DNA from 2 places in the Streptomyces sp. HUAS TT7 genome. Region 2 is predicted to be linked to the other one. Evidence: predicted binding sites of a transcription regulator. Region 2 holds the regulator's gene; the other holds the start of a gene.
What was found. The regulator HrcA, encoded in region 2, represses chaperone genes, less so after heat shock. The targets are predictions, from matches to a motif close to TTNGCACTCNGNNNNNCNGAGTGCNAA.
Positions count from the first base shown of each region.

Region 1: groL (chaperonin GroEL) is a predicted target of HrcA. The motif match lies at 2,472-2,498, and genes of this name have one in related genera.

Region 1 is NZ_CP196175.1:3,956,605-3,960,811, forward strand. Features, by position in the region: gene ACSHXC_RS17810 (hypothetical protein) at 1-417, opposite strand, end outside; gene groL (chaperonin GroEL) at 720-2,342, opposite strand; gene ACSHXC_RS17820 (cold-shock protein) at 3,075-3,278, opposite strand; gene ACSHXC_RS17825 (MoaD/ThiS family protein) at 3,702-3,977, opposite strand; gene thrC (threonine synthase) at 4,039-4,207, opposite strand, start outside.
Region 2 is NZ_CP196175.1:5,824,884-5,829,090, forward strand. Features, by position in the region: gene ACSHXC_RS26190 (DUF3097 domain-containing protein) at 1-725, opposite strand, end outside; gene ACSHXC_RS26195 (MBL fold metallo-hydrolase) at 866-1,588, opposite strand; gene hrcA (heat-inducible transcriptional repressor HrcA) at 1,744-2,763, shown strand; gene dnaJ (molecular chaperone DnaJ) at 2,764-3,900, shown strand; gene ACSHXC_RS26210 (nitronate monooxygenase) at 4,096-4,207, shown strand, end outside.

The sequences.
Region 1 (4,207 bases), 1.9 Mb from region 2:
ACCGCTGCCCGGAGGAGTCTCCGGCTTGGCCTGCCCGGGGTCGTAGTCGCCCCCGTAGTGCTTCTTGGTCTCCACGGCGATCGCCGCCATCCGCTTGCGGATCTCGGCGTCGATGTTCTGGTAGCCCTTGTGGGAAGCCAGTACCGCGATGCCCATGCCCTCGATGGAGTCCGACAGCAGCCCGGACAGGCTCTCCAACTCGGCGATCACCGTCTCGTACGAGGTGAACAGGCCCGAGGCCTCGGCGAACGCGCCGCCCCCGCCCCCGAACTGGTCGCGGGCCAGCCGCTCTTGGCCCACCTCGCCCGGTCCGGCCGGAGAGCCCTTGAGGTTTCGGATCAGCTCATCCACGCGCTGCTGGAACTTCGTGAACGACGTCAGCTCGGTGACCACGTCCCCCGCGGCCGTCTGCGCCACATCGAGCACGTTGAACGGCCAAGACGGCGACTGCGACGCCGCCCCACCCCCGCTTGGTGGCAAAACACCCTCCCCCGTACAGCACTGTTCTCAACTGTTCTCACATGCAACGTAACTCTAACTATCCGTAATCGCGGTTCCCAGTAGTCCCCTGGCAGAGTGCGGCGGAAACAGGCCAATGTGAGGTGAGGGTCGGCAGAAGTGCTCGCTCGCGCGGCCCGGTTCGGGAAACGCCCGAGGGCGGCACCCCCGTGATGGGGGTGCCGCCCTCGGCGTACAGCCAGGAGCTACTGAGCCGGGGCTCAGAAGTCCATGTCACCGCCCGGCATGCCGCCCGGAGCGGCCGCGGCGGCCTTCTCCGGCTTGTCGGCGATGACGGCCTCGGTGGTCAGGAACAGCGCGGCGATGGAGGCGGCGTTCTGCAGGGCAGAGCGCGTCACCTTCGCCGGGTCGATGATGCCTTCGGCGATCATGTCGACGTACTCGCCCGTGGCGGCGTTCAGACCGTGGCCGACGGCCAGGTTGCGCACCTTCTCCACGACGACGCCACCCTCAAGACCACCGTTGACGGCGATCTGCTTCAGCGGGGCCTCAAGGGCGAGCTTCACGGCGTTGGCGCCGGTCGCCTCGTCACCCTCGAGCTCCAGCTTCTCGAACACCGCGGAGGCCTGGAGCAGGGCCACGCCACCACCGGCGACGATGCCCTCCTCGACGGCCGCCTTCGCGTTGCGAACGGCGTCCTCGATGCGGTGCTTGCGCTCCTTGAGCTCGACCTCGGTGGCCGCGCCCGCCTTGATGACGGCCACGCCGCCGGCGAGCTTGGCGAGGCGCTCCTGGAGCTTCTCGCGGTCGTAGTCCGAGTCGCTGTTCTCGATCTCGGCGCGGATCTGGTTGACGCGGCCCTGGACCTGGTCGCTGTCACCGGCACCGTCGACGATCGTCGTCTCGTCCTTGGTGATGACGACCTTGCGGGCGCGGCCGAGCAGGTCGAGACCGGCGTTCTCCAGCTTGAGGCCGACCTCCTCGGAGATGACCGTGCCGCCCGTGAGGATGGCGATGTCACCGAGCATGGCCTTGCGGCGGTCACCGAAGCCCGGGGCCTTGACGGCGACGGACTTGAAGGTGCCACGGATCTTGTTGACGACCAGGGTCGACAGGGCCTCGCCCTCGACGTCCTCGGCGATGATCAGCAGCGGCTTGCCCGACTGCATGACCTTCTCCAGGAGCGGGAGCAGGTCCTTCACGGAGGAGATCTTGGAGTTGACGATCAGGATGTACGGGTCATCCAGGGCCGCCTCCATGCGCTCCATGTCGGTCGCGAAGTACGCCGAGATGTAGCCCTTGTCGAAGCGCATGCCCTCGGTGAGCTCAAGCTCGAGACCGAAGGTCTGCGACTCCTCGACGGTGATGACGCCTTCCTTGCCGACCTTGTCCATGGCCTCGGCGATGAGCTCGCCGATCTGGGTGTCGGCGGCGGAGATGGAGGCCGTGGAAGCGATCTGCTCCTTGGTCTCGACATCCTTCGCCTGCTCCAGGAGGGCGGCCGAGACGGCCTCGACGGCCTTCTCGATGCCGCGCTTCAGGGCCATCGGGTTGGCGCCGGCGGCCACGTTGCGCAGACCCTCGCGCACCAGGGCCTGGGCCAGGACGGTCGCGGTGGTCGTACCGTCACCGGCGACGTCGTCCGTCTTCTTGGCGACTTCCTTGACCAGCTCGGCGCCGATCTTCTCGTACGGGTCCTCGAGCTCGATCTCCTTGGCGATGGAAACACCATCGTTGGTGATCGTGGGGGCGCCCCACTTCTTCTCGAGGACGACGTTGCGGCCCTTGGGGCCGAGGGTGACCTTGACGGCGTCGGCGAGCTGGTTCATCCCGCGCTCGAGACCGCGCCGTGCCTCCTCGTCGAACGCGATGATCTTGGCCATGTGAAGTGGTCCTCCCGGACAGGGGTGGCGTTCTTCGTGGATCGCGCCGGCGCCCGCGACGGACGGCCTGCAGCCCTTGTGGTTCCTTGCCCCACGCGGGTTGCGGGCCTCACTGACCCGATCCAAGTTCTGTCACTCTCACTGGGAGAGTGCTAAGCCCAATGATTAGCACTCGGCACCTGCGAGTGCAAGCGAGTCTCTTGAACCGGACCCCTCCACTTACCGGTGTCGTCCGGTCCCCCGGCACCGGTAGGGGTTCCGCCCCCACACCCCGGCTCCTCGCGGAGGGCCGTCCGTTTCGTCCGCGGGCCGATGGGGGTCCCCCCTGCTCGAACGAAGTTGAGAGCTTGGGGGAGGCTGGTCGCGCAGTTCCCCGCGCCCCTAAGCCGCCTTCGACGTGCGGGTCGTGCGTGGTTGCTCGCGCCGTTCCTCGCGCCCCTGAACCCGCCTTCGCCCGCAGGTCGTACGTGACTGGTCGCGCAGTTCCCCGCGCCCCTATCAGGGTTTCCGTGCGGGCATACCCAGCCTGTCATGGGGGTCCCCCCTGGCCCTTAAGGCCTTGGGGGAGATTGAGGACGAGCGCCCTTCAGGCGCGAACGGGGGTCCGGGGGCAGAGCCCCAGCAGGGACCCACCGAGCCGCACCACGGAGGACGCAGGGACGCGTGAAGGGGGCCACCCTTTTGGGCAGCCCCCTTCATGCGTGAGTGCGTCGGTGGCCGATCGCGCCGAGATCAGACGGCGAGCTTGACCATGTCCGCCTGCGGACCCTTCTGGCCCTGCGAGATCTCGAACTCGACTCGCTGACCTTCTTCAAGGGTGCGGTAACCGTCCATCTGGATCGCGCTGTAGTGGACGAAAACATCCGCACCACCGTCGACCGCGATGAAGCCGTACCCCTTCTCCGCGTTGAACCACTTGACGGTGCCCTGAGCCATGCCTAACTCCCCTATTACTGGCCCTTGCACGGGACCACACTTCGCGGACCCGGGTCAGACCTCCACCCTCCGACAGGAGAGGGTGTGCGCCGGAACGCGTCGACCGCGGCTGAATGTATCTGCCCAACTGCCCTCTGCAACAGGTCAATCGGACGAGAATTCCGGGCACGCGCCGAGAGCGGAATGCCGTGAATTCAACATTCCGGGGCAAGTCGGGCCGGGCAAAGCGCACTTAAGGCACAAAGGACACACACACTTTGACCTCATGTTGTCGCGTTCTCATATGCACTTGGCACTCGAAGCGAAGGCGCTTCCCCAACTGTACCCCGCTCAACCATGCTGAATTGCCCCCTCCGCTTCTCGTGCGGAGAGGGCAACTCTGGGTTCAACTGTGGGTACGGATTTAGTTACGTGCGCCGGCGGTCAGCCGCCCGCGACCGCCGGGATGATCGAGACGCCGGCGCCCTCCGGGGTGGCCGTCTGCAGGCCCTGCTCGAAGCGCACGTCGTCGTCGTTGACGTACACGTTGACGAAGCGGCGCAGTTTGCCCTGGTCGTCCAGGACGCGCGCGGCGATGCCGGTGTGGTTCTTCTCCAGGTCGGCGATGACCTCGGCGAGGGTGGCGCCCTCGGCGGCGACCTCGGCCCGGCCGCCGGTGTAGGTGCGGAGAATCGTGGGGATGCGGACGTTCACGCTCATGGTTCGGTGCTCCTCTTCGTTCAGCAGTGGCTCAGCGGGCTGGGCCCCGTCCGGCAGCGGCTCAGTGGGCGAGGCCGGCTTCTCGGAAGGCGTCCAGGCTCGGGCGGATGGTCGCGGTCGCCTGGGACGTGGCGGCCACCGCGTCCAGGGTCTTGAGCCCGTCACCGGTGTTGAGCACGACCGTGGTGAGCGACGGGTCGATCAGACCGGCCTCGATGAGCTTCTTGGTG
Region 2 (4,207 bases):
TGCCAGGCCGCCCCCGTGTTCTCGGGCCACCCCAGCGCCCGACAGACCCCCGTCTTCCAGTCCTGCCCCCGCGGCACGACCGGCCACCCCGCAATCCCCACGGACGCCGGCTTCACCGCCTCCCACACGTCGATGTACGGGTGACCGACGACCAGCACATCGGGATGCGTCACGGACGCCGCGATGCGGGACTCCTTCGAGCCCGGGACCAGGTGGTCCACCAGAACCCCCAGCCGCGCATCCGGCCCGGGCGCGAACTCGGCCACGATCGCCGGAAGGTCGTCGATGCCCTCCAGGTACTCGACGACCACGCCCTCGATCCGGAGGTCGTCCCCCCACACCCGCTCCACGAGCTCGGCGTCGTGGCGCCCCTCGACATAGATCCGCCCCGCCCGCGCGACCCGGGCCCGCGCCCCCGGCACGGCCAGCGATCCGGAGGCCGTACGGGCGGGCCCTGCGGGGGCGGACGCGGAGGGGCGTACGAGCGTGACGACCTTGCCCTCCAGGAGGAAGCCGCGGGGTGCGAGCGGGAAGACGCGGTGCTTGCCGAAGCGGTCCTCCAGGGTGACCGTCGGCCCCTCGGCGGTCTTCTCGCAGCGGATCACGGCTCCGCAGAATCCCGTGGAGACCTCCTCGACGACGAGGTCGACCTCGGCAGGCACCTCGGGAACGGGCGCCTGCTTCTTCTTCCAGGGCGGCGTGAGATCAGGGCTGTAGCTACGCATGGGCCCCATTATTCGGGGCTGCGGCCGGGGGGCCGGGGGTCGGCCCCCCGGGAGATGCAGCCAGGGCGGCGTGAGATCGGGGCTGTAGCCGCGCATCGGCCCCATTGTCCGGGGGTGGCCGGGACGGACCGGCGCCGGGGTTACAACACGCCGAACCGCGCCGCGAGTTGGTCCCGCTGACCCCGTACGAAGGCCGCGTCCACCACCGCCCCGTGCCCCGGCACGTACACCGCGTCCTCGCCGCCCAGCGAGAGCAGCCGGTCCAGGGCGGTCGGCCAGCGCGAGGTCACCGCGTCGGAGCCCGCCTGGGGCTCGCCCGACTCCTCGACCAGGTCGCCGCAGAAGACGATCTCCGGCGAGCCGCCGGTCGCCGGGACCAGGACCGCGAGGTCGTGGCCGCTGTGACCGGGGCCGACATTGGCGAGCAGCACCTGACGGCCGCCCAGGTCCAGCGTCCACTCGCCGCACACCGCGTGGTGCGGAAGCACCAGCAGGTCGGCCGCCTCGGCCGCGTCCTCGGTGGACACGCCCTGGCGGGCCGCGTCGTCACGCAGCGCCTCGCGCACCAGCGCCCGCTCGATGCCGACCGCCCCGTACACCTCGGCCCCGGAGAACGCGGCCGTGCCCAGGACGTGGTCGAAGTGGGGGTGGCTGAGCGCGATATGGGTCACACGGCGGCCGAAGAGGGCCTCGGCCTGCGCCCGGAGTTCGGCGCCCTCGCGCAGCGTCGCACCGGTGTCGTACAAGAGGAGCGAGGTCTCCCCGGCGATCAGTGCGGCCGTGGCGTCCCAGACGGGCAGGCGCCTGCGCCCGACTCCGTCGCCGAGGCGCTCCCAGCCGAACTCTTCCCAACTGACGTCCATGACGCGACGCTATCCGCAATCGACCGGCGACGCCGCACGGTAGCGTGGTCGGCCGCCCTTGCTAGGGGCGTACCGGTCGGCCGTACACTGGCCGGGGGATTGCTGGCACTCGAACACAGTGAGTGCCAAACGGACGGCAACTGGAGGTGTGCGCGATGCTCAGTGAACGCAGGCTCGAGGTGCTGCGCGCCATCGTCCAGGACTATGTCGGCACCGAGGAACCGGTGGGGTCCAAGGCCCTCACCGAGCGGCACGCCCTCGGCGTGTCCCCGGCGACCGTGCGCAACGACATGGCCGTACTGGAGGAGGAGGGCTTCATCGCCCAGCCCCACACCAGCGCCGGCCGGATCCCGACCGACAAGGGCTACCGGCTCTTCGTCGACCGGCTGGCGGGCGTCAAGCCCCTGTCGTCGCCGGAGCGCCGCGCGATCCAGAACTTCCTGGACAGCGCGGTGGACCTGGACGACGTCGTGGCCCGTACGGTGCGGCTGCTCGCGCAGCTGACCCGGCAGGTGGCGGTCGTCCAGTACCCGTCGCTGACCCGGTCCACGGTGCGGCATGTGGAGCTTCTCTCACTCGCCGCGGCCCGGCTGATGCTGGTGCTGATCACCGACACCGGCCGCGTCGAGCAGCGCATGGTCGACTGCCCGGCGCCGTTCGGCGAGGCCGCGCTCGCGGACCTGCGGGCCCGGCTCAACGCACGGGTGGTGGGACGCCGCTTCGCGGACGTGCCGCAGCTGGTGCAGGACCTGCCGGAGTCCTTTGAACCGGAGGACCGAGGAACCGTTTCGACGGTCCTCGCCACCCTCCTCGAAACCCTGGTCGAAGAGACCGAGGAGCGGTTGATGATCGGCGGCACCGCCAATCTCACCCGCTTCGGACACGACTTCCCGCTGACCATCAGGCCGGTGCTGGAGGCGCTGGAGGAGCAGGTCGTGCTCCTCAAGCTGCTCGGCGAGGCCAAGGAATCGGGCATGACCGTACGCATCGGGCACGAGAACAACGCCCACGAAGGACTGAACTCCACGTCCGTCGTATCGGTCGGCTACGGTTCCGGCGGCGAGGCGGTCGCCAAACTCGGCGTGGTCGGACCGACCCGCATGGATTACCCCGGAACGATGGGAGCGGTACGCGCAGTGGCACGTTACGTCGGACAGATCCTGGCGGAGTCGTAAGTGGCCACGGACTACTACGCCGTACTCGGCGTGCGCCGCGACGCATCACAGGACGAGATCAAGAAGGCGTTCCGGCGCCTCGCACGTGAACTCCACCCGGATGTGAATCCGGACCCGAAGACGCAGGAGCGCTTCAAGGAGATCAACGCCGCGTACGAGGTGTTGTCGGACCCGCAGAAGAAGCAGGTGTACGACCTCGGCGGGGACCCGCTGTCGTCGTCGGGCGGCGGCGGTGCCGGCGGCTTCGGCGCGGGTGGCTTCGGCAATTTCTCGGACATCATGGACGCCTTCTTCGGCACGGCATCGCAGCGCGGCCCGCGCTCGCGGACCCGCCGCGGCCAGGACGCCATGATCCGCCTGGAGATCGACCTCAACGAGGCGGCCTTCGGCACCACCAAGGAGATCCAGGTCGACACCGCGGTGGTGTGTACGACCTGTTCGGGCGAGGGAGCCGCCCCCGGCACCTCCGCGCAGACCTGTGACATGTGCCGCGGCCGCGGCGAGGTGTCCCAGGTCACCCGGTCCTTCCTGGGCCAGGTCATGACCTCGCGGCCCTGCCCCCAGTGCCAGGGCTTCGGCACCGTGGTCCCGACCCCGTGCCCCGAGTGCGCGGGCGACGGGCGCATCCGTTCGCGGCGCACCCTCACGGTGAAGATCCCGGCCGGTGTCGACAACGGCACCCGGATCCAGCTCGCGGGGGAGGGCGAGGTCGGCCCCGGCGGCGGCCCCGCCGGCGACCTGTACGTGGAGATCCACGAGCTTCCGCACGACGTGTTCCAGCGCCGCGGCGACGATCTGCACTGCACGGTCACCATCCCCATGACGGCGGCGGCGCTCGGCACGAAGGTGCCGCTGCAGACGCTGGACGGCATGGAGGAGGTGGACATCCGCCCGGGCACCCAGTCCGGCCAGTCCATCCCGCTGCACGGCCGCGGCATCACGCACCTGCGGGGCGGCGGGCGCGGTGACCTCATCGTGCACGTCGAGGTCATGACCCCGGGCAAGCTGGACCCCGCGCAGGAGGACCTCCTGCGTCAGCTGGCCAAGCTCCGCGGCGAGGAACGCCCCACGGGCCAGTTCCAGCCGGGGCAGCAGGGGCTGTTCTCCCGCCTGAAGGACGCGTTCAACGGGCGTTGAGCCGTGGGAGGGGGCTACGGGGTGCATCCCCGTGGCCCCCTTTCCTTTTTTGGGGCTGCGCCCCAAACCCCCGAGACCTTCGGTCTGCAGACCGTGCTCCGGTTGTGCCCACCCCGAGCAAGGGGGGCTGGGGTTACTCACCCCGGGAGGGACAGGCGATTCGGTGCGAGAGCAACGCCGTGGCACGATGCGGGCATGGCTTTGACCGATCTCTGCCGGTATCCGATCGTGCAGGCGCCCATGGCGGGCGGCGCCTCCGGTCCGGCGCTGGCCGCGGCCGTCTCCGAGGCCGGAGGGCTCGGATTCC